One region of the Rhizobium sp. PAMB 3174 genome, then DNA from elsewhere that is predicted to be linked to it. Evidence: riboswitches for the same ligand, from Rfam matches in the RefSeq annotation. Region 1 holds a riboswitch; the other holds the start of a gene.

Region 1 (10,862 bases):
TTCTTTCCGTTATCATTGTGCGTGACATGTGGCGTGCGCAAAGCAACATGGATTTGATCGCCGAGGTCAGCCGCGACGTCGCCCAGATCGGGCGGCTGATCGAGACACTCCAGGTCGAGCGCGGCACCACGGCCGGCTTCATCGGCTCCGCCGGCGCAAAGATGGGCGAGCCGATGCGCAAGGCGCGAGCGGCGACCGACGCGGTCGCGGGCAATCTAGCGTCCGTCGCCAACAAACTCGCGGTCGCCGATGTCAGCGTCCCGGCACTGATCGCTGAGATCGAGGCAGAGCTTGCCCGCATCGGCACGATCCGGAGTTCCATCGACGGCCAAGCGCTTCCCGGCAAGGATGCCTTCGGCTACTATACCGGCCTGATCGGCAAGATGCTGCAGCTCAACACCGACCTGACCGGGCTTGCCTTTCATTCGGATGTGACGTTTCAGCTGATGGCCGTCAACGAACTCATGCTTGCCAGCGAACTGGCGGGCCAGGAGCGCGGCATGGGCGCCGGCATCATCAGCTCCGGCAAGTTCGCGGACGGACAGTTTACGGCCTTCAGCAAGTTCGGCGGCGCACAATCGGTGCTGATGGATCGCTTCCTCGCCCTGCAGGACGCAGGCAGACGCGCTGAGGCCGGCGCCACCTTCAGGCAGGAAGCATTCACGAGCTTCGACGGAATGCGCGACAACCTGATCAGGCGTGGCAGCGAAGCGGACTTGTCCGGTCTCGATCCCGCCGCCTGGTTTGCCGATGCAAGCGAGCGGATCAGCAAGATGATCGCCCTTCAGGAAGCATCGCTGGCCGAGGTCGGCACGATCGCCGACGGCCTGAGCGATGACATCCACCACAAGGTGATCCTGCTTCTGGCCGCCATCGCAATTGCCGCCACCTTGTCGATCCTCATTCCGGCGTCGCTGGCCGTAACCGTCCTGCGCCCCCTGAAGGCCCTGACCCAGGCCATGCGCGATCTGCTTGCCGGCCGGGGCGACATCCATTCGATACCCTCGCTCGGCAAGAATGAAATCGGCGCGATGGCCGATTCCGTCCGCGGCATCTTCGTCATGGTCAGCGAGCAGAGCGAGCGCGAACGGCAAGAAGAGCTGCGGGTCGCTGCGATGAAGGCCGACGAGGAGGAGGCCCAGAACCTCGAGCGGGCGCACATCGCCCAGGAGCAGGCGGCCGCGTTGGAAGCCCTCTCGGCGGCGCTCGACCACCTGGCGAACGGCGACTTCGAAAAGCGCATGTCCCTCGATCTTTCCGAGAATTTTCGGCCGATGGCACGCAACTTCAATGACACCGTGGAGATGATGCGCAAGACGATGTCTGACATCCGCACCACGTCGCGTGAAATCAACGGCAGTGCCGACGCCCTCGCTTTCACCTCCGATGAACTCGCCGCGCGCACCGAAGAGCAGAACCGTTCGCTGGAGACCAGTTCGAACGCCCTGCGCATCCTGACGGAGACCGTGCGCTCGACGGCCGACAACGCCCAACGCGCCATGCACGCCGCCCAGGAAAGCAAGATGCAGGCGGAGCGATCCGGCGATGTCGTTCGGCAGGCGGTGGCGGCGATGGGAGCCATCAACTCATCCTCCAGCCAGATCGGCCAGATCATCGGCGTGATCGACGACATCGCCTTCCAGACCAATCTCCTGGCGCTCAATGCCGGAGTGGAGGCCGCCCGCGCTGGCGAAGCCGGCAAGGGATTTGCTGTCGTCGCCCAGGAAGTCCGCGAACTGGCGCAGCGCTCCGCGCACGCCGCCAAGGAGATCAAGGGCCTGATCTCGGCAAGCTCGAACCAGGTGAAGTCCGGCGTTTCCCTGGTGGAGGAGACCGGCACTGTCCTGACCGCGATCATCGAGCAGATCTCCGAAACCAGCGGGCTGGTCTCCATCATCGCCAGCAACACGACGGAGCAGTCCGCGCAGCTCACCGAGGTCAATCACGCGATCTCCGAAATCGAGCAGATCACGACGCAGAACACCCAGATGGTGATCGACAGTTCGCGCGAAATCCACGATCTGACCGCGCGGGTCAATCACCTGCACGAGAAGCTCGCCCGGTTCAGGACGCGCGACGAAAAGCACGATAGCGCCTACGAGGGCCCGGAGCGGCGAAAGAGTGCCGGCATACCGATACGCTATTCGGCCGCCTGAAACGCGGAGGCGCGGGCCCGTGAGAAGTCAGGTTCTGCGTCTCCGGCGATGATGTCAGGTGCGAAAATGCTTGGAGAGCTTCAGGCCCTGCGCCTGATAGTTGGAGCCGAGGCCGGAACCATAGAGCGAATGCGGCTTTTCCAGCATGTGTTCGTAGACGAGACGCCCGACGATCTGGCCATGCTCGAGGATGAACGGCACCTCGTGGCTGCGCACTTCGAGGACGGCGCGCGATCCGGTGCCGCCGGCGCCGGCATGGCCGAAGCCGGGATCGAAGAAGCCGGCATAGTGAACGCGGAATTCTCCGACCAGCGGGTCGTAAGGCGTCATTTCCGCGGCATAAAGCGGCGGCACGTGCACGGCTTCGCGCGATACCAGGATATAGAATTCATCCGGATCGAGGATCAACTCCTCGCGGCCGTGGCTGTAGAGCGGCTCCCAGAAATCGAACACCTCGTTGGCCGCCTTCTCGTCGACATCGACGACGGCGGTGTGATGCTTGCCGCGATAGCCGATCAGGCCGTCGTCGGCACTACCCTTGAGATCGATCGACAGCGCGATCCCGCCGCCGGACACGTTCGGCGTGTCGCTGGCGACCAGAGTCTCGCTTCTGTGAAGCGCCAGCAATTCGGTCTCGCTCAAGAGCGGCTGGCCGATGCGGAAGCGGATCTGCGACAGGCGCGAGCCCCTGCGCACGACGATCGGGAAGGTGCGCGGCGAGATTTCCAGATAGAGCGGACCGGAATAGCCGGACGGTATCTTGTCGAATTCCTGGGCATAGTCGGTGATGACGCGGGTGAAGATGTCGAGGCGGCCGGTGGAGCTCTTCGGATTGGCGGAAGCCGACATGCCGGAGGGCAGATCGAGGCTTTCCATCAGCGGCACGATGTAGACGCAGCCCGTCTCCAGAACCGCACCTTCGGAGAGGTCGATGACATGCAGTTTCAGCCGGTCGAGCTTGTCGGAGACAAGGTGGCTCGGCCCCGGAAGGAAGCTTGCCCGCACCCGGAACGCCTTGGCGCCGAGGCGCAGGTCGAGGCTTGCCGGCTGCACCTGGTCGATGTCGAGTTCCGCCTGGCTCTTCAGCCTGCCCGCCTCGAAAAGTTCGCGAATGGCGCCATCCGCCAGAATGCCCGTCTGTCTTGCCATATGTCCCGTCCTTGAAGTGTGAGGCACAAAACCAAACTCGAGGAATTGACGCAAGCGGTGATGGGGAGTATTTGGCTCCTTATCCCGTGGTGATTTGGCCGGTCGGCTTGCAGCCACGTTAAACAAGTGGCTAAAAAGACCGGGTTGAAACCGGTCTGCTTTTGCGGCCGGTTTTTTTGTTTTGGAAAGTGATCATGGCATGAGCAAGAATTGGCAACCGGCAACCCAACTCGTTCACGGCGGCTCAATCCGGTCGCAGTTCGGCGAAATGTCGGAATCGATCTTCCTGACGCAGGGCTTCCTTTATGAGAACTCGGCATCGGCCGAGGCCCGTTTCAAGGGCGAGACCGAAGGCTATATCTACGCCCGCTACGGCAGCCCGACCAACGACATGTTCGAAAAGCGCATGTGCATGATGGAAGGCGCCGAAGACGCGCGCGCCACCGCATCAGGGATGGCCGCCATTTCGTCCTCCATCCTCTGCCAGGTCAAGGCCGGCGACCACATCGTCGCGGCCCGCGCGCTGTTCGGCTCCAACCGCTGGATCATCGAGACGCTGGCACCGAAATACGGCGTGACCTGCACGCTGGTCGACGGTCGCGACATCGCCAACTGGGAAGCCGCCGTTCGCCCCAACACCAAGGTCTTCTTCCTGGAAAGCCCGACGAACCCGACGCTGGAAGTCGTCGACATTGCCGGCGTCTCGAAGCTCGCCAAGCAGGTCGGCGCCACGCTGATCGTCGACAACGTTTTTGCCACGCCGCTCTTCCAGAAGCCGTTCGAACTCGGCGCCGATGTCGTCGTCTACTCGGCCACCAAGCACATCGACGGCCAGGGCCGCTGCCTCGGCGGCATCGTACTGTCCTCCAAGAAGTGGATCGACGAGAACCTGCACGACTACTTCCGCCACACCGGGCCGGCGATGTCGCCGTTCAATGCCTGGGTGCTGCTGAAAGGTCTGGAAACCTTGCCGCTGCGCGTGAAGCAGCAGACGGAGAATGCTGCAAAAGCCGCCGACTTCCTCGCCGAACACAAGGCCGTCGCCAAGGTCATCTATCCCGGCCGCAAGGACCATCCGCAGGCCGATATCATTGCAAAGCAGATGAAGGCCGGCTCCACGCTCGTCTGCCTCGAGCTGAAGGGCGGCAAGGAAGCGGCGTTCGCGATGCAGGATGCCCTGCAGATCATCAAGATTTCCAACAATCTCGGCGACACCAGAAGCCTGATCACCCATCCGGCGACGACGACGCACAAGAACCTCACCGACGAAGCCCGGGCCGAACTCGGCATTTCGCCGGGCACCGTGCGCCTTTCGCTCGGCATCGAGGACGGCGGCGACCTGGTCGCCGATCTCGAACAGGCGCTCGACAAGGTCAAATACTGACCCACATATCAGACCGCCGGGGCGTCACTCACGCCCCGGTCGTTCCTCCCGCATGATGCGCCTGGCAAAGAGGATGCGGGCGGCAGCGGTATAAAGCGTGAGCGCCGCGAAGAGATAGGCCAGCCACCAGAACCAGTCCGGACAAAGGCAGGCAATCGCAAAGACGGCGATCGTCTCCGTCGCTTCCGCCAGTCCCGTTGTGAAATAGAACGATTTTTCACCGCGCGCATCGGTCGTCAGCCGGCGCTTTTCGGCCATGACGGCGAAGGCGAGGAAGCTCGATCCGTTCACATAGAAGGCAAACAGAAGGACGGCGCCGGCAATGCCGTTTCGCGCCGGGTCGGCGATGACGAAGGCGAGAGGGACGGCGCCGTAAAACACGAAGTCCAGGACGATATCGAGAAAGCCGCCGAAATCAGTCTTGCGCGTTGCACGGGCAATGGCGCCGTCAAGACCGTCTCCAAGCCGGCTGGCAAGCAGAAACGGTAGAGCCAGCCAGCCGTGGCCGGAGGCAACAAGGGCCGCCGAGAGGAGGCCCAGGCCGCAAGCGATCAACGTCATGGTGTCAGCACCGACGCCCCGTTCCGCGAGCCATTCGCCCGTCTGCCGCAGATGCGGATCGATGCGCTTTCTGATTGCACCGTCGAGCATGCGCCTCCCTCCCCTTGCCTTATTCATCCGCACCCCGAAAACCGGCTTGCCGGCGAGCACGCACATATTAACCTAACCTATTATGATTAACGGCAAAAACCGCGTTCATTTCTGGTTTTTAATACTTGAGTACGGGCATCCGGCTTGACGCAACCGGCAGGCTATACGATATCGTTTATGAAATCTTAAGGAAGGTGTCCGGTATGTATCGCGCGCTGACACGGGACATAGAAGTTGTGGTGGAGCCCTACTATCTGGAGGAACAGTCCGATCCGGAAGACAGCCGCTATGTCTGGGGTTACCGGATCGTCATTTCCAACAATTCCGACATATCCGTCCGGCTGATCAGCCGCTACTGGCACATCACGGACCAGAACGGCCAGGTCGATGAAGTGCGCGGCCCAGGCGTGGTCGGCGAACAGCCGCGGCTGTCGCCGGGCGATTCCTATGAATACTCATCGGGCTGCCCGCTCGACACTCCGTCCGGCGTTATGTTCGGCCACTACCAGATGTCGACGGACGAGGGCGAACTGTTCGAGGTCGACATTCCGGCCTTCTCGCTCGACACGCCGGACATGACCCGCACCCTCAACTGACAGAGCTGATTGCTCCGGCCTCCAGCCGGGATGGACTATCCAGCATTCGCATGTCTGGCAGGCTGGTGCCCACGGGCTGCCAGCGTGCGGGTGGCGACGACGACCGCAATTAGCGTCACGACATAGACCAGGACCTGGAACTCGCTCGGCTGCTGGGAATAGCCGAACATGGTGTGCATCAGGCGGCCCGGAATGCTGCCTTCCTCGAGAAGCCAGGAGGTGTCCCACGCAGTAGCGGACAGCCAGTCGATCTTGCCTGCGCGTTCCAGATAGGCTGCCGACTGCGACGCCATGCTGGCGGCGAGGAAGGTGATGAGAACGCTCGTCACCGAGAACAGGTGACGCATCGGAATCTTCACGAGACCGAAATAGGTGAGCGCCGAGACGCCGGCTCCGAGAACGAGGCCGAGTGCCGATCCGAGCGCCAGCGACGACCAGCTGTCGCCTCCGGCGAGGATGATGCCGTACATGAAGAGCGCGATTTCGGCGCCTTCGCGCAGGACAGCGATGCCGACGACCAGCGCAAGCGCTGCCAGCGAACGCTGCCCGTCGCTGACCGCCTTGCCGGTGGCGGCGAGATCGGCGGCGAGTTCACGTCCGTGATGCGCCATCCAGAGATTGTGCCAGATCAGCATGACGGCGGCGATCGCCAGGATGCCGGCGTTGAAGAGTTCCTGCCCGAAGCCGTCCGCCCATTCGGAGACGACGCCGGCAAAGGCGGCCAGCACCACGCTTCCGGCGATGCCTCCGGCAACACCGGCGGCGATCCACCAGCGGCTGCCGGCAACCAACCGGGTTGCGGCCAGCACGATGCCGACGATCAGGCCGGCTTCAAAAATCTCGCGGAAAACAATGACCAGTGCGCCCAGCATGCCTCTTCCTCCGTCACATTATTCGACGACGACGTGGCCGACATACTGTTTGGGATGGAAGTCATCGAAGAAGTCATAGGTGCCAGGCTCCTGCGCCCGCACGTTCACCACGATGTCATGGCCGCTTTCGACGATCTTTTCAAAGCCGAGCGCCCCCGACTCCAGCTCGACCGGCAATTCCGTCTTGTTATGCAGCTTGATGCGGAACGGTTCGCCTGCCTTCGCGCTGATCTGCTGAGGGCTGAAGCTCTCGCTGCTCAAGGTGATCTCGTAGGTCTTGACGTCAGCGGCTGTCGCGGCGCTAAAGGCCGTACCGGCCAGAATGGCAATGGCGGCCACGGCGATGGTCATGCGTTCCTTCATCGGGTCAACTCCGGATCGTTGGCGATGGTCGGCAGGTTGCCGGGCCATCAGATTTGCTGCAGCCTTAATATCATGAGATCATTTATCAAGAAATATTATGTCGCAGGCAGCGCACCTCCCGCCCGCGCGGCCCGACGTTCTCGGCCAAGAAACCCCGAAGCAGCAGCAGACCGGCCTTATTCGATCACCTCGTTGGCGTCGAACACATAAGTCGTCGAACAAAACTCGCAGGTGACCGCGATCTTGCCGTCTTCCTCGCTCGCCAGGATCTCCTCTGCCGAGAAGCCCTTCAGCACGCCACCGATCTTCTCGCGCGAACAGGAGCAGCGATCGAATACCGGCTGGGGCTCGAAGACCCGCACGCCGCGTTCGTGGAACAGCCGGAACAGCAGCCGCTCCGAGCCGACCTGCGGATCGGTCAATTCGTCCGCATCGATCGTTTCGGCGAGCGTGCGGGCCTCCATCCAGGCATCGTCTTCGAACATCGGCAAGGCATTGTCGTCGCCATCACCACCCGGAAGATCCGGCTGGCGCATGCGCTCCGGCGCTTCGGGCAGGAACTGAACGATGAGGCCACCGGCCCGCCAGGTATGCCGGGCCTTGCCGTCCTCGTCCCGATCGTAGAGCTCGGCCGCGGCAAGCCGCATATGCGTCGGGATCTGTTCCGACTGGCGGAAATAGGTGCCGGCGATTTCCTCGAGCGATGCGCCGTCGAGCGCGACGATGCCCTGATAGGGCTGGCTGAAGCGCCCCTGGTCGATGGTGAAGGCGAGGACGCCCGTGCCGAGCAGCTGCTCGGGTTCGGCCATGCCTTCGCTGATGGCAAGCTCAAGGGCCTCCTCGTCGAAACGGGCATAGGCGCGCATGCTGTCGGGCGTCGAAAAATCGGCGACGAGCAGGTCGACCGGGCCGTCGCTCTTCGTCTGGACGGTGAACTTGCCTTCAAACTTCAGCGACGTGCCGATGAGCACGGTGAGCGTGATGACTTCCGCCAGAAGCCGGGCAACCGGCACGGGGTAGTCATGGCGGCCCAGAATGGCGTCGAGCATCGGGCCGAGCTGGACGGCGCGGCCACGAACGTCGAGCCCTTCCACCTGGAAAGGCACAACGTGATCATCACCGGCGAATCCGAATTCGCCGAGCTTGGTGGTTTCTTCCGCCATGGCGGATACTCCTTAAGTTTCGGCGCGCGAAACGAGGCGGCGCCGTATCAGATGGCCCCGAGGCACCAGGCCAGAATGGACTTCTGCGCATGCAGGCGGTTTTCCGCCTCATCGAAGACAACAGACTGCGGTCCGTCGATCACGTCGTCGGTCACTTCCTCGCCACGATGCGCCGGCAGGCAATGCATGAACAACGCATCGTCCTTCGCCCGGCCCATCAGCTGCTTGTTGACCTGGAAGGGCTGGAAGATGTTGTGGCCGCGTGCCTTGTGCTCCTGGTTCATCGAGACCCAGGTGTCGGTGACGACGCAGTCGGCGCCCGACACGGCCTTCTCGGCGTCGTGGCAGAGCATGATTTCGGCGCCTTCGTTGCGCGCCCAGTTCAGGAACTTGTCGTGCGGTTCGGAGCCCAGCGGCACGGCCATGTTCATGCGGTAGCCGAAGCGGGCAGCACCTTCCACGAAGGAATGCAGCACGTTGTTGCCGTCGCCGGTCCAGGCGATGGTCTTGCCGGCGACCGGCCCCTTGTGCTCCTCGAAGGTGAGCAGGTCGGCCATGATCTGGCAGGGATGCGTGTCGTCCGTCAGGCCGTTGATCACCGGCACCGTCGCATGCTCGGCAAGCTCGAGCAGGCGCTTGTGGTCGGTGGTGCGGATCATGATGGCGTCGACATAGCGCGACAGTACCTTTGCCGTGTCGCCGATCGTCTCGGCGCGGCCGAGCTGCATTTCGGTTCCCGACAGGAAGAGCGTCTCGCCGCCGAGCTGGCGCATGCCGACATCGAAGGAGACGCGCGTGCGGGTGGACGGCTTCTCGAAGATCATCGCCAGCATCTTGCCGGCAAGCGGCTTGTCAGCCGTTCCGTCCTTCGTCGCCACCTTGCGCGTGCGTGCGTCGTTCAGAATACCCCTGAGTTCCTCCGAGGAGACCGCGGAAAGATCGAGAAAATGCTTGGGAGCTGCCATGATAACCTGTCAGAATTCGCTTGGCCGCCTCAGGCGGACTTCTTGATATGAGCGGAATGAAGCGCCTCGGCGGCACGCTCGATGCGCGCCAGTCCTTCGCGGGCTTCTTCCGCGCTGACGATAAGCGGCGGCAGCAGGCGCACGACATTGTCGCCCGCAAGCACGCCGAGAACATGCTGCTCGCGCATTGCGGCAAGCAGCTCCGCGGACGGGATCTTTGCCTTGATGCCAAGCATCAGGCCTTCGCCGCGGAAATCCTCGATGACATCGGGATAGCGATCCTTCAGGGAAGCGAGCCCCTGGCGGAAGACGAGTGCCACGTCGCGCACATGTTCCAGGAAGCCATCGGCGAGGATGACGTCCAGGACGGCATTGCCGACGGCCATGGCCAGCGGGTTGCCGCCATAGGTCGAGCCATGCGTGCCAGCGACCATGCCCGAAGCGGCTTCCGCCGTCGCAAGGCAGGCGCCGAACGGAAAGCCGCCGCCGATACCCTTGGCGATCGCCATGATGTCCGGCGTGATGCCGGCCCACTCATAGGCGAAGAGCTTGCCGGTGCGGCCGACGCCGGTCTGCACCTCGTCGAAAATCAGCAGCAGGTCGTGCTCGTCGCAAATAGCACGCAAAGCCTGCAGGAATTCCTTGGACGCCGGACGGACACCGCCCTCGCCCTGCACGGGCTCGACGAGGATGGCCGCGGTCGCGTCCGTGATCGCAGCCTTGACGGCATCGAGGTCACCGAACGGCACCTGGTCGAAGCCGGGCGCCTTCGGGCCAAAACCTTCGAGATATTTCGCGTTGCCGCCGGCCGCGATCGTGCCGAGCGTACGGCCATGGAACGCGCCCTCGAAGGTGATGATGTGGAACTTGTCCGGATGCCCGTTGGCATACTGGTAGCGCCGGGCCGTCTTGATGGCGCATTCCAGCGCTTCGGCGCCCGAATTGGTGAAGAACACCTTTTCGGCAAAGGTCGCAGCGGAGAGGCGCGCGGCCATCTTTTCCTGGCCGGGGTTCTCGTAGACGTTCGACAGGTGCCAGACCTTGCCGGCCTGCGTCGTCAGCGCCTCGACCAGATGCGGATGCGCATGGCCAAGCGAATTCACGGCAACGCCGGCGGCGAAGTCGATGTAGCGCTGGCCGTCCTCGGTGACGAGCCAAATCCCCTCGCCTCGCTCGAAGCGCAGAGGTGCTCTTGCATAGGTATCGTAGAGCGGACCGTTCTGAGCCATGGCGCTGACCTTTCCTGGGCTTTGTTGGCTGGGCACAAATAAAAAAGACCGCCTTTTGGGCGGTTGCCGCACTATCATCATATAGGTCGCCGATGTCAACAAATCACCTGTAAAATCAGGCGATCGCGGCGGCCGCATCAAATTCGAAGGATGGCCTCGCATCCATCGCCAGGCAAAAAAGTGAAAAGAAGCAAGTTGGGGAAAACTGCGAAATCGAATCACGATGATTCCGGCGACTCTTGTCACGGAGTCAGGCTGGCACTAGGTTAAACGTGCATTAAGAATTTGCGCTTGGCGGAAAAAAGTCACCCGGCAGTACAAGAGGCGTACTCCG
Region 2 (10,862 bases), 780 kb from region 1:
GTTGGCGGCGCCATCGACGGAGTGAGCAACGTAACCACCATCGGCACCGGCCGCTACCGCATCGACGCGGCCCGCGACGTACGCGACGAACTGGCCGAAAAGATCGTGCAATCGGGCGGCAGGCTGAAGGGCATGTCCATGGACCGCTCGAGCCTTGACGAGGTCTATGTCCGCTATTTCGAGGAGGGTGACCGCGATGAAGCAGCGTGAAGGATCACCTTTCAAGGGTCTCGCAACCGTTGCCATGAAGGAGGCGGCCGATCACATGGGCAGCCCGCGCATGCACCTCGTCATGCTGCTGGTCATCCTGACGGCGATCGGCTCCATCTACGGCGCCATCGGCCAGATCAAGAACACGGTCGGGGAGGATCCCTTCCTGTTCCTGCGCATCTTCACCACCGCGCAGGACCCGTTGCCGTCGTTCATCGCCTTCCTCGGCTTCCTCCTGCCGCTGGTCGGCATCTCGCTCGGCTTCGACGCGATCAACGGCGAGTATAACCGCCGCACGATGAGCCGCATCCTGTCGCAACCGATCTATCGCGACGCGCTGCTTGCCGGAAAATTCCTCGGCGGGCTGATGGTGATCGGCATCTGCCTGATCACCCTCTGGCTGCTGGTCACCGGCATGGGCATTATCATGCTCGGCCTGCCACCTTCCGGCGAGGAAATCCTCAGGGGCCTGACGTTCCTGCTGATCTCGCTCGCCTATGCCGGTGTCTGGCTGGCGATCTCGCTCCTGTTCTCCACGCTCTTCCGCTCGCCGGCGACCTCGGCGCTGGCAGGCCTGACGCTGTGGCTGATCTTCACGATCTTCTGGAGCATGATCGCGCCGCTGATCGCCAGCGCCATTGCGCCGGCCGATCCCTTCAACCCGGTCACCATCGTTCACCAGGCGGAAATCGGTCAGGCGCTGTCGCGCATCTCGCCGAACACGCTCTTCGGTGAGGCGACGATGGCGATCCTCAACCCCGCTACCCGCTCGCTCGGCCTCGTCTTCATGAGCCAGTTGCAGGGGGCGATCATGGGCATGCCGCTGCCCTTCGATCAAAGCGCACTTCTGATCTGGCCGCAGCTTTCCGGCCTGATCGCAGCCATGGTCGTGGTTTACACGATCGCCTATGTCTCCTTCCAGCGTCAGGAGATCAGAGCGTAGGGCGTGCCGCCTGAAAGGCGGGGACCGGTTTTGGAGTAGCGGTGTTCTCCTTAGGCAGGCCGGTCTCCGCTTTCGCTCTGCAGAACCCGGCGGAAGTCAATTCCGCCGGGTTTTCTGTTGCCCGCGTCCGTCTCAGGCAATAGGTCTAAGGCTGTTGAACAGCGGGAACGAACGAACGATGCGTTTTGAAGGAACGGAAGAATACGTCGCCGGCAAGGACCTGATGACAGCGGTCAATGCCGCGATCCGGCTGGAGCGGCCGCTGCTGGTCAAGGGCGAGCCCGGCACCGGCAAGACGGAGCTTGCCCGCCAGGTGGCGAGCGCGCTCGGCCTCGACCTCCTCGAATGGAACATCAAGTCGACCACCAAGGCACAGCAGGGCCTCTACGAATACGACGCGGTCTCCCGCCTGCGCGACAGCCAGCTCGGCGACGAACGCGTCCATGACGTGAAGAACTACATCCGCAAGGGCAAGCTCTGGCAGGCCTTCGAGGCGGACCGCAAGGTCGTGCTGCTGATCGACGAGATCGACAAGGCCGACATCGAATTCCCGAACGATCTTCTGCAGGAACTCGATCGCATGGAGTTCCACGTCTACGAAACCGGCGAGACGGTCTCTGCCGCCAACCGGCCGATCGTCATCATCACCTCCAACAACGAGAAGGAACTGCCGGACGCCTTCCTGCGCCGCTGCTTCTTCCACTATATCCGCTTCCCCGACGCGGAGACGCTGGAGCGCATCGTCGAGGTTCACTACCCCGGCATCAAGCAGTCGCTGGTTCGCGCCGCCCTCACGCAGTTCTACGAGATCCGCGAGACGCCGGGCCTGAAGAAGCGCCCGTCGACCTCCGAGGCGCTCGACTGGATCCGCCTCCTCGTCGCCGACGACGTCGATCCGATGAGCCTGCGCGGCGATGCGAAGAACGCCCTGCCGAAACTGCACGGCGCACTGTTGAAGAACGAGCAGGACGTCCATCTTTTCGAACGCCTGGCTTTCATGGCAAGGCGAGACGGCTGAAGCTTTCGCTCACCAACACAAAGTCCCCTCCCCAACCCCTCCCCACAAGGGGGAGGGGCTATCTCCCGCGACACTCTTCACCCACCCCCTAACCTGATCATCAGGATGCTTATGGCAGCAGAGGCAGATTCGTCGGCAAAGCCCCTCCCCCTTGTGGGGAGGGGTTGGGGAGGGGCATGGCGCATGCCCACATTCCCCTGAGTGCGCTTTTTCTTGATTCTCATTCAACTTGGCGCTATTTCATAGGCGTTCCGTGGTGATTTGGCCGGCCGGCTTGCAGCCACGTTAAAGAAGTCGCTAAAAAGGGCCGCGGACAAACGAATGTTCCAAGGACCGGTTGCGATTTCGCCGCCGGTTTTTTTGTCTTTGGGCTATCGCCCGACCGCATGAAGGATGACTACGATGCCGATCAGAATTCCAGACGAACTCCCCGCCCGCGACATTCTCGTGCGTGAAGGCGTTAAGGTCATGGATGAGAAGACGGCGCTCCGGCAGGACATCCGGCCACTGCAGATCGGCCTCCTGAACCTCATGCCGAACAAGATCAAGACGGAGACGCAGATCGCCCGCCTCGTCGGCGCCTCGCCGCTGCAGGTCGAGCTGACGCTGGTGCGCATCGGCGGCCACAAGGCGAAGAACACGCCCGAGGACCATCTGATCTCCTTCTACAACACCTGGGACGAGGTGAAGGACCGCAAGTTCGACGGCTTCATCATCACCGGCGCACCGATCGAGACGCTGCCCTTCGAGGACGTCACCTATTGGGATGAGTTGAAGCAGATCCTCGACTGGACCGAGACCAACGTCCATTCGAGCTTCTTCATCTGCTGGGGAGCGATGGCGGCGATCTGGCACTTCCACAAGGTGCCGAAATACAATCTGCCGGCAAAGGCCTTTGGCGTGTACCGCCACAAGAACCTCAAGCCGGCATCGCCCTATCTCTCCGGCTTCTCCGACGACTTCCAGATTTCCGTCTCGCGCTGGACAGAGGTGCGCAAGGAAGACCTGCGCGCAGGCTCGGGCCTGGAGCTGCTGATGGAATCGAACGACACCGGCGTCTGCCTCATTTCCGAGGAAAAGTGCAACCGGCTCTACATCTTCAACCACGTCGAATATGACTCGACGACGCTGGCGGAAGAGTATTTCCGCGATGTCGAGGCCGGCACGCCGATCAAGCCGCCGCACAACTACTTCCCGGATGATGATCCGACCAAGCAGCCGCTCAACCGCTGGCGCAGCCACGCCTTCCTGCTGTTCGGCAACTGGATCAACCAGGTCTACCAGACGACACCCTACGATCTCGCCGAGATCGGCCTCGACCGGATGGATCAGCGGCTGACAGGCTGACCGCGCCGGCCTATAGTCGCCTGCATGTTCATCCCGTTCTTCCTGAGCCTGAAGCAAGCCGGTGTCCCCGTGACGCTGAAGGAGTTTCTGACGCTGCTGGCAGGCATGGAGGACGGACTGGTCGACTATGATGTAGAGGCCTTCTACTACCTCGCCCGCACAGCGCTGGTGAAGGACGAGCGCTTCATCGACCGCTTCGACCGGACCTTCGCCGAATATTTCCGCGGAGTCGAGGCCGTTTCAGGTTCGGAAGCGGGTCCGACGGACGCCGCCATACCCGAAGAGTGGCTTCGACGGCTCGCGGAAAAGCATCTGACGGAGGAAGAAAAGAAGCTCGTCGAGAGCCTCGGTGGCTTCGAAAAGCTGATGGAAACGCTAAAGGAGCGGCTCGCCGAGCAGAAGGAGCGCCACCAGGGCGGCAACAAGTGGATCGGCACCGCTGGCACCTCGCCCTTCGGTGCCTATGGCTACAATCCGGAAGGCGTGCGCATCGGCCAGGAAACCTCGCGCCACCGCCGGGCGGTCAAGGTCTGGGACCGCCGCGACTTCGCCAATCTCGACGACACGGTCGAGCTCGGCACGCGCAACATCAAGGTCGCGCTGAAACGGTTGCGGCAATGGGTGCGGCAGGGAGCGCCTGACGAGCTGGACCTCAACGGCACCATCCGCGCCACCGCAGAACATGGCTATCTCGACGTCCAGACGCGGCCGGAGCGGCGCAACGCCGTCAAACTTTTGATGTTCTTCGATATCGGCGGCTCGATGGACGATCATGTCCGTGCCGTGGAAGAGCTGTTTTCCGCGGCCAAGGCGGAATTTCGCCACATGGAATATTTCTACTTCCATAATTGCATCTACGAGGACGTCTGGAAGGATAACAACCGCCGCTACGGCGAGCGCACCCCGACGATGGAACTCCTCAATACCTACGGACCCGACTACAAGGCGATCTTCGTCGGGGATGCCTCCATGGCGCCCTACGAGATCACCCATCCGGGCGGTTCCGTCGAACATTGGAATGCCGAGGCGGGGGCGGTCTGGCTGAGACGGATTACCGACCACTTCCGGAAATCGGTATGGCTCAATCCCGTCAAGGAATCCTATTGGCACTACACCACGTCGATCGGCCTGCTGAACGGCCTCATGGCAGGCCGGATGTTTCCCCTGACGCTTGGCGGACTGGAAAAGGCTACGCGGGAATTGTCTTGAAGTCTGCCCTGCTCCATGTATGCAATTGCCTGCTTCCAGCAGGCGGCACGAAAGTCAATCAACCGAAATGACGAAGAGGAATGGGAGATGACGGTCAAACCGTTGGAGCGTGAAATTTTCGGCCATACGGATGCCGGCGAGCCGGTCTATCGCGTGACGATCCGCGGTGGCGGACTGACTGCCAACGTCATGACCTGGGGATCCGTCATCCAGGATCTTCGCCTCGAAGGCCACCAGCCGCCACTCGTGCTTGGGTTCGAAGACTTCGGCAGCTACCCGAAATATTCCTCCAACTTCGGCGCCACACCGGGCCGCTGCGCCAACCGCATCGCCGGCGGCAAGTTCACGCTCGACGGCAAGGCCTATCAGCTGGATCTCAACGAGAAGGGCGTCAATCACCTGCATGGCGGCGCCAACAACATCGGCAAGCAGAACTGGGTGATTGCCGATCTGAAGGAAGACAGCGTTCGCCTTGAGATCGTCGATCCGGACGGCCGTTGCGGTTACGCCGGCAACTGCTCGATTTCGGCAACCTACACGGTTCACGGCGACGGCGTCCTGTCGGTCGTATACGAGGCGACGACGGACCAGCCGACGCTCGCCAACCTCTGCCAGCACAGCTATTTCAATCTGGACGGCAAGGCCGACATCCTCGACCACGACATGCTGATCGCCGCCGATTACTATCTGCCGACCGATGCGAACCTGATCCCGACGGGAGAACTTCGGCCGGTTGGCGGGACGCCGTTCGACTTCCGCCAGATGCGGCCGATCCGCATGCTCGAGGACGGCAAGCAGGTCGGCTACGACCACAATTTCTGCCTGTCGACGGAGCGTGGCGCCAAGCGCGCCGTGGCGCTGGCCAAGAGCAGCAGTTCGGGGGTCGCCATGGAAGTGCGCACCACCGAACCCGGCGTGCAGTTCTACGCCGCCGTCAAGCTCGCCACACCGGTCCCGGGCCTTGAAGGCCGTACCTACGGCGCGTTTTCGGGATTGTGCATGGAGACCCAGGTCTGGCCGGACGCCATCAACCACGAGAGCTTTCCCAGCCCCGTGCTGCGTCCAGGTGAGGTGCTGCGCCAGGAAACCGACTACGTCTTCACGAAGGGTTGAAAACCCAAGCCAAAATAAAAGCGGCCCCGAACGGGGCCGTTTTTTGCAAGTATGATGCGACCCGCGTCTAAAGCATGGCGAGCATCGGATCGGCCGACATAAGAGCGGCCTTGAGCTTTTCCATCGCCCGGTTTTCGATCTGCCGGACACGTTCCTTGGAAATCCCGAGTTCGGAACCCAGTTCTTCCAGCGTCACGCCGTCTTCGGCGAGCCGGCGGGCGCGGATGATCTTCATTTCCCGGTCGTTGAGCGAGTCGAGCGCATGGGTGAGCCATTCGCGGCGGCGTTCGCTGTCGATCATGTCGGAGACCTGCTCGTCCGGCAGCGGCTCATCGCTCGCCATCATGTCGATGCGCTCGCTGCTGTCGTTGTCGCCGGCAATCGCCGGCGCCTGCAGGGAGGCGTCCGGGCCGGAAAGACGGGCATCCATGGTCTGCACGTCGGACACGCTGACGCCGAGCGCGGAGGCAATTTCCTGGTGGATCGCCTGAGCCGTCAGGTGCGTGTCACCCTGGGCAAGCTTGGCGCGCAGCCGCCTGAGGTTGAAGAACAGGGCCTTCTGCGCCGAGCTGGTGCCGCCGCGGACGATGGACCAGTTGCGCAGGATATAATCCTGCATCGACGCGCGGATCCACCAGCTTGCATAGGTTGAGAAACGCACTTCACGTTCAGGATCGAAGCGAGCGGCCGCCTCCAGGAGACCCACATGGCCTTCCTGAATGAGGTCGCTGAGCGGCAATCCGAAATTACGAAATTTGTTGGCCATCGAAATAACCAGGCGCATGTGCGACATGGCGATGCGGTTGCGCGCACCCTGGTCGTGGCTTTCCTTCCAGCGCACAGCAAGATCGTGTTCCTCCTCGCGGGCGAGGTACGGAGCGCTTCTGGCTACCCTGCTGAGCTGACGGTCTATGGCAATGCTATTCATCAGACTTCTCCTGGGGCAATTAAAGTCTTAAATCTATGAAAAGCGCCAAACCCCAATGGGTTCAGGTCGCTTCATCCTTATTCATCCGCGCAACCTACGTCGGTACAACGATCCAACCGCGAAATTGTTCACTACCCGCCAGCAAGAAAACAATTAATAAGTCAGGCGAACAATTATTATGTGAACCCAGTTTCGCGGCAATGCAATGGCAGAGGAAAAAAATCACACGAATGTGAGAGTTTGGGAGGTCTCTTCAAAAAAATAAAACCCGGCGCTGAGGCCGGGTTTTGGGAGATCGCAGGTGATGCAATCAGCGCTTACGCGGCTTCTTCTTCTTCCTGGGCAGCATCGTCTTCGACAGACTTGCCGCGCTTCGGACCCTTGGCAAGATTGACCTCGATCAGGCGGACGGCCTCGGTCTCGGACATCTTGTTGACGGCGGCGATTTCGCGCGCCATGCGATCCAGGGCAGCTTCATAGAGCTGACGCTCCGAATAGGACTGCTCCGGCTGGTTTTCGGCGCGGTAAAGGTCGCGAACGACTTCGGAAATCGAGATCAGATCGCCGGAATTGATCTTGGCATCATATTCCTGCGCGCGGCGCGACCACATGGTGCGCTTGATGCGGGCCTTGCCCTGGACGACCTTGAGGGCGCGATCGACGAAATCCGTCTCGGACAGCTTGCGCATACCGATGCTCACGGCCTTTGCCACCGGAACCTTGAGGCGCATCTTGTCCTTCTCGAAATCAATCACGAAAAGTTCGAGCGTCATGCCCGCCACTTCCTGCTCTTCAATGGCGGAGATCATGCCGACGCCATGAGCCGGATACACGATGGATTCGCCGGTCTTGAAGCCGTGGCGCGTCGAAGATTTTTTCTGCTGGGTCGTCATTCGATTCAAAAACTCCCTGTTACACTGCCGGCCCAACAAGGCCGGAGTCGGGTCAGTGAGGCCCGGATAAATGAAATGCACGGACGGGTACATTTCCTCTGCTCTGGTCGAATGCATGCAGAGAACAAAACGCTCCGAAGCTCGAAATCTGTAGACAGCATCAACGACGATGCCGATTTCGCGTGCGAATTGTTTTGTAGCTTTCGTGATTATTGAGGCACATAGCTGCCGCGTGGTGGACCAGATAGAGAATGTCTACCACAAAAATATGATAAAATCAATCAATACATGCCCGTCGGGCATCCCCGACGGTTGACCGCCGGCGTGCGGCGGAATCCTTCAATCGCAACCTTCCGTAACGGAAGGAAATACTCTCCGCTCAATCGCCAGAACCGGGCTTCTCGGAGAAGAACTTTTCAAACTTGCCTTCCACGCCGTCCATTTCGGTCGCTTCGGGAAGCGGGTCACGTTTGGTCGTGATATTTGGCCAGATTGAGGCGTATTCCGTATTTATTTTCAGCCACTTGTCGAGACCCGGCTCGGTATCCGGCTTGATCGCCTCGGCGGGACATTCCGGTTCGCAGACGCCGCAATCGATGCATTCATCGGGATGGATGACCAGGAAATTCTCGCCTTCGTAGAAGCAGTCCACGGGGCAGACTTCGACGCAATCTGTGTATTTGCAGCGAATGCAGTTATCCGTCACGATATATGTCACGAGACACTCCAGCTATGCTAATTTGGACGATCAGCCCTGACGTCCAGAAATACCGGGGAGCGCGGTTATCCGGCGCTCGACCGGAGAATCCAATGCGCTCATTTCATTTGTGAGGTAACGGCTTTGATCCCTTATGGCAAGGGCATTCCGTTTCCGATTTCGGCCTTCTGGAGGCAGAGTTTTCTAATCGTCTTCCGACTTCAGCCGATCCACCGCCCGCCGTTCTTTCTTGGTCGGACGACCCGTTCCCGGCGTGCGAAGGGCCTGTTCGAGAGGCCTGAGGCGTTTTGTCTCACCAGGCGGCGGCGAGAAGTCCTCGTAGAGGCGCCGCGCCTCCTCGGACGGCCCGCGACGAAAGCCTCCATCCCGCATGACCACGACGATGTCGCGGCTGGCAAGCGTCGCCTCGATCCGGTCGCCGATCTTGACCTGCGCGCTTGAGGAGGTGACACGCTCGCCATTCACCCGGATCTGGCCCGAGCGAATGTAATCCTGCGCCAGCGTGCGTGATTTGACGAGGCGGGTGAAGAATAGCCACTTGTCGAGGCGCTGTCGCGCCGCTGCAACCGGATGGCCTTCCTCCGCCATCGCTTACTTCTTCATCTGTTCCTTCAGCGCGGCGAGCTTTGCGAAAGGCGAATCCGGATCGATCGGCTTTTCCTTGCGCGGCGGCTTGGCCTGCTGCTGATGGCGGTCGTTGCGCTGGCCCTTGTCCGGACGCGGACCGTCATGCCGTTGATTGCGGTTCGGCTTGCCGCCCTTGCCGCGATTGTCACGGTTTTCCCGATTTTCGCGCGGCTGGTCCTTGCGGCCATCTTCGCCGCGATTGGAGCGTGCCTGCTTCTGCTGGCCATGCGGACGGCGCTGCTGGTGGTCGGAACGACCGCCCATGCGCCAGAGCAGAACCGGCTTCGGCTCTTCTGCAACGGCCTCCTCGGCGGCAGACGCATCCGTCTCGGACTTTTCGGCGACCGTCGCATCGGCTGCCTCGGCCACTGCCGCGGGAGCCTCCTCGGCTACGGCAGCGCTTTCGGCGGGAGCAGCACTCTCCTCGCCATCGGCATCGTCACCGGCGTCTTCGTGTTCGGCGCTCTCGGCCTCTGCGCTGGCCTTGTCGGCCTCGCCCTCGGCGGCAGGCGTCTCGCCACCCTGGCTTGCCAGGAATGCCGCGGCTTCTTCAGCGGAAACCTGGTCGGCACGGTAACCGAGACCCTTGAGGATTTCCTCGATGTCGTCCGGCGTAGCCCCAAGGATCGACAGCATGCCGGTCGTCGACGTGAACCGGCGGCCGTCATAGGCGCCGTCGGGCCGAGCGCCCGAACCCGGCTTCCACTGCAGGAGCGGACGGATCAGGTCCGCCAGGCGCTCGAGAATGTCGATGCGAACAGCGCGCTTGCCGAGGAAGCGGAAGCCGGCGAGCTTGTAGAAGGCGCGTTCATAGGTGTTGTCGGTGACGATCGACGTGCGGCCGGCGGCCAGAACCGGGATCAGGTCGCCGTAGCCGGGCTTGTCCAGGCCGTCATTGGCGAGCGCCCAGAGAAGCGTGATCAGTTCCGCCGGCGCCGGCTTCAGGAGAAGTGGCATGAAGACATGGTATGCGCCGAACCGCACGCCGTATTTGCGCATAGAGCTGCGCGCATCCTGATCGAGCGACTTCACGTCGTCGGCGACGTCGCGGCGGAAGAGAACGCCGAGGTTCTCGACCAGCTGGAATGCCAGGCCCTTGGCGAGACCCTGCAGGTCTTCGGCACGCGACAGGTCATCGAGCGGCTTCAGGACGGTCGCGATGTGGTGATTGACGAAGCGCTCGACGCGGGCGGTCGCGTGCTCGCGCGCATTGCTGCTCAGCTGGTCGTCGGCGAGCAGGATGACGCGCGGATGCAGGATGTGATCGCCGGACGAAAGCCGTGCCACGGGTTCGCCCCGCCAGCGGACGTAACCATCCGAACCGATGACGAGGTCGCTGTTGCCGGACGCGTAGAGACGCGCGGCGCGCGCTTCGTATTCCAGCGACAACGCCTTCTGGGCCGCAGCCTCGACCGCCTTCTGGTCAGGCCCGTTCCCCCCGGTGACCGGCGAAAACCGGAAACCGGCCAACTGGCCGACGTGATGTCCTTCGACGAAGACATCGCCATTCACACTGATTTCTGCTTCCAGCATCGCATTCTCTCTAAGCCGCTTCATGAGCACAGAAGTCCTGCGATCAACAAAGCGTTTCGTCAACCTCTCATGTAACGCGTCGGACAGCCGGTCCTCGATTTCACGCGTCTTTTCTTGCCAGTGTGTCGGATCGGTTAGCCACCCTGGGCGATTGGACACATAAGTCCAAGTTCGAATTTGCGCAATGCGCGCCGACAAAGTATCGATTTCCCCGTCCGTCCGGTCCGACCGCCTGACCTGTTCTGCCATGAAAGTCTCGTTGACCACACCATGGCGAACGAGATCCGAATAGAGCGTCGAAATCAGGTCGGCGTGTTGTGCGT

The links. A riboswitch is a leader RNA that binds a small molecule or an ion and turns the genes downstream of it on or off. The one in region 1 is predicted to bind S-adenosylmethionine.
Region 2: linked by a shared signal. The riboswitch ahead of metA (homoserine O-acetyltransferase MetA) and the one ahead of ACU5AY_RS14505 (O-succinylhomoserine sulfhydrylase) in region 1 are both predicted to bind S-adenosylmethionine.

What each region holds. Positions count from the first base shown of each region.
Region 1 covers NZ_CM128608.1:3,018,262-3,029,123, forward strand. Annotated here, with positions in the region: gene ACU5AY_RS14495 (methyl-accepting chemotaxis protein) at 1-2,156, shown strand, start outside; gene ACU5AY_RS14500 (2'-deoxycytidine 5'-triphosphate deaminase) at 2,211-3,305, opposite strand; SAM riboswitch at 3,382-3,460, shown strand; gene ACU5AY_RS14505 (O-succinylhomoserine sulfhydrylase) at 3,505-4,689, shown strand; gene ACU5AY_RS14510 (CDP-alcohol phosphatidyltransferase family protein) at 4,714-5,340, opposite strand; gene apaG (Co2+/Mg2+ efflux protein ApaG) at 5,544-5,936, shown strand; gene ACU5AY_RS14520 (FTR1 family iron permease) at 5,972-6,808, opposite strand; gene ACU5AY_RS14525 (cupredoxin domain-containing protein) at 6,827-7,171, opposite strand; gene ACU5AY_RS14530 (Hsp33 family molecular chaperone) at 7,348-8,334, opposite strand; gene argF (ornithine carbamoyltransferase) at 8,382-9,299, opposite strand; gene ACU5AY_RS14540 (acetylornithine transaminase) at 9,329-10,528, opposite strand.
Region 2 covers NZ_CM128608.1:3,801,287-3,812,148, reverse strand. Annotated here, with positions in the region: gene ACU5AY_RS18215 (ABC transporter ATP-binding protein) at 1-210, shown strand, start outside; gene ACU5AY_RS18210 (ABC transporter permease) at 197-1,153, shown strand; gene ACU5AY_RS18205 (AAA family ATPase) at 1,332-2,171, shown strand; SAM riboswitch at 2,415-2,494, shown strand; gene metA (homoserine O-acetyltransferase MetA) at 2,574-3,518, shown strand; gene ACU5AY_RS18195 (vWA domain-containing protein) at 3,543-4,727, shown strand; gene ACU5AY_RS18190 (aldose epimerase family protein) at 4,815-5,840, shown strand; gene ACU5AY_RS18185 (RNA polymerase factor sigma-32) at 5,908-6,768, opposite strand; gene ACU5AY_RS18180 (CarD family transcriptional regulator) at 7,086-7,661, opposite strand; gene fdxA (ferredoxin FdxA) at 8,041-8,379, opposite strand; gene ACU5AY_RS18170 (RNA-binding S4 domain-containing protein) at 8,563-8,967, opposite strand; gene ACU5AY_RS18165 (helicase-related protein) at 8,971-10,862, opposite strand, start outside.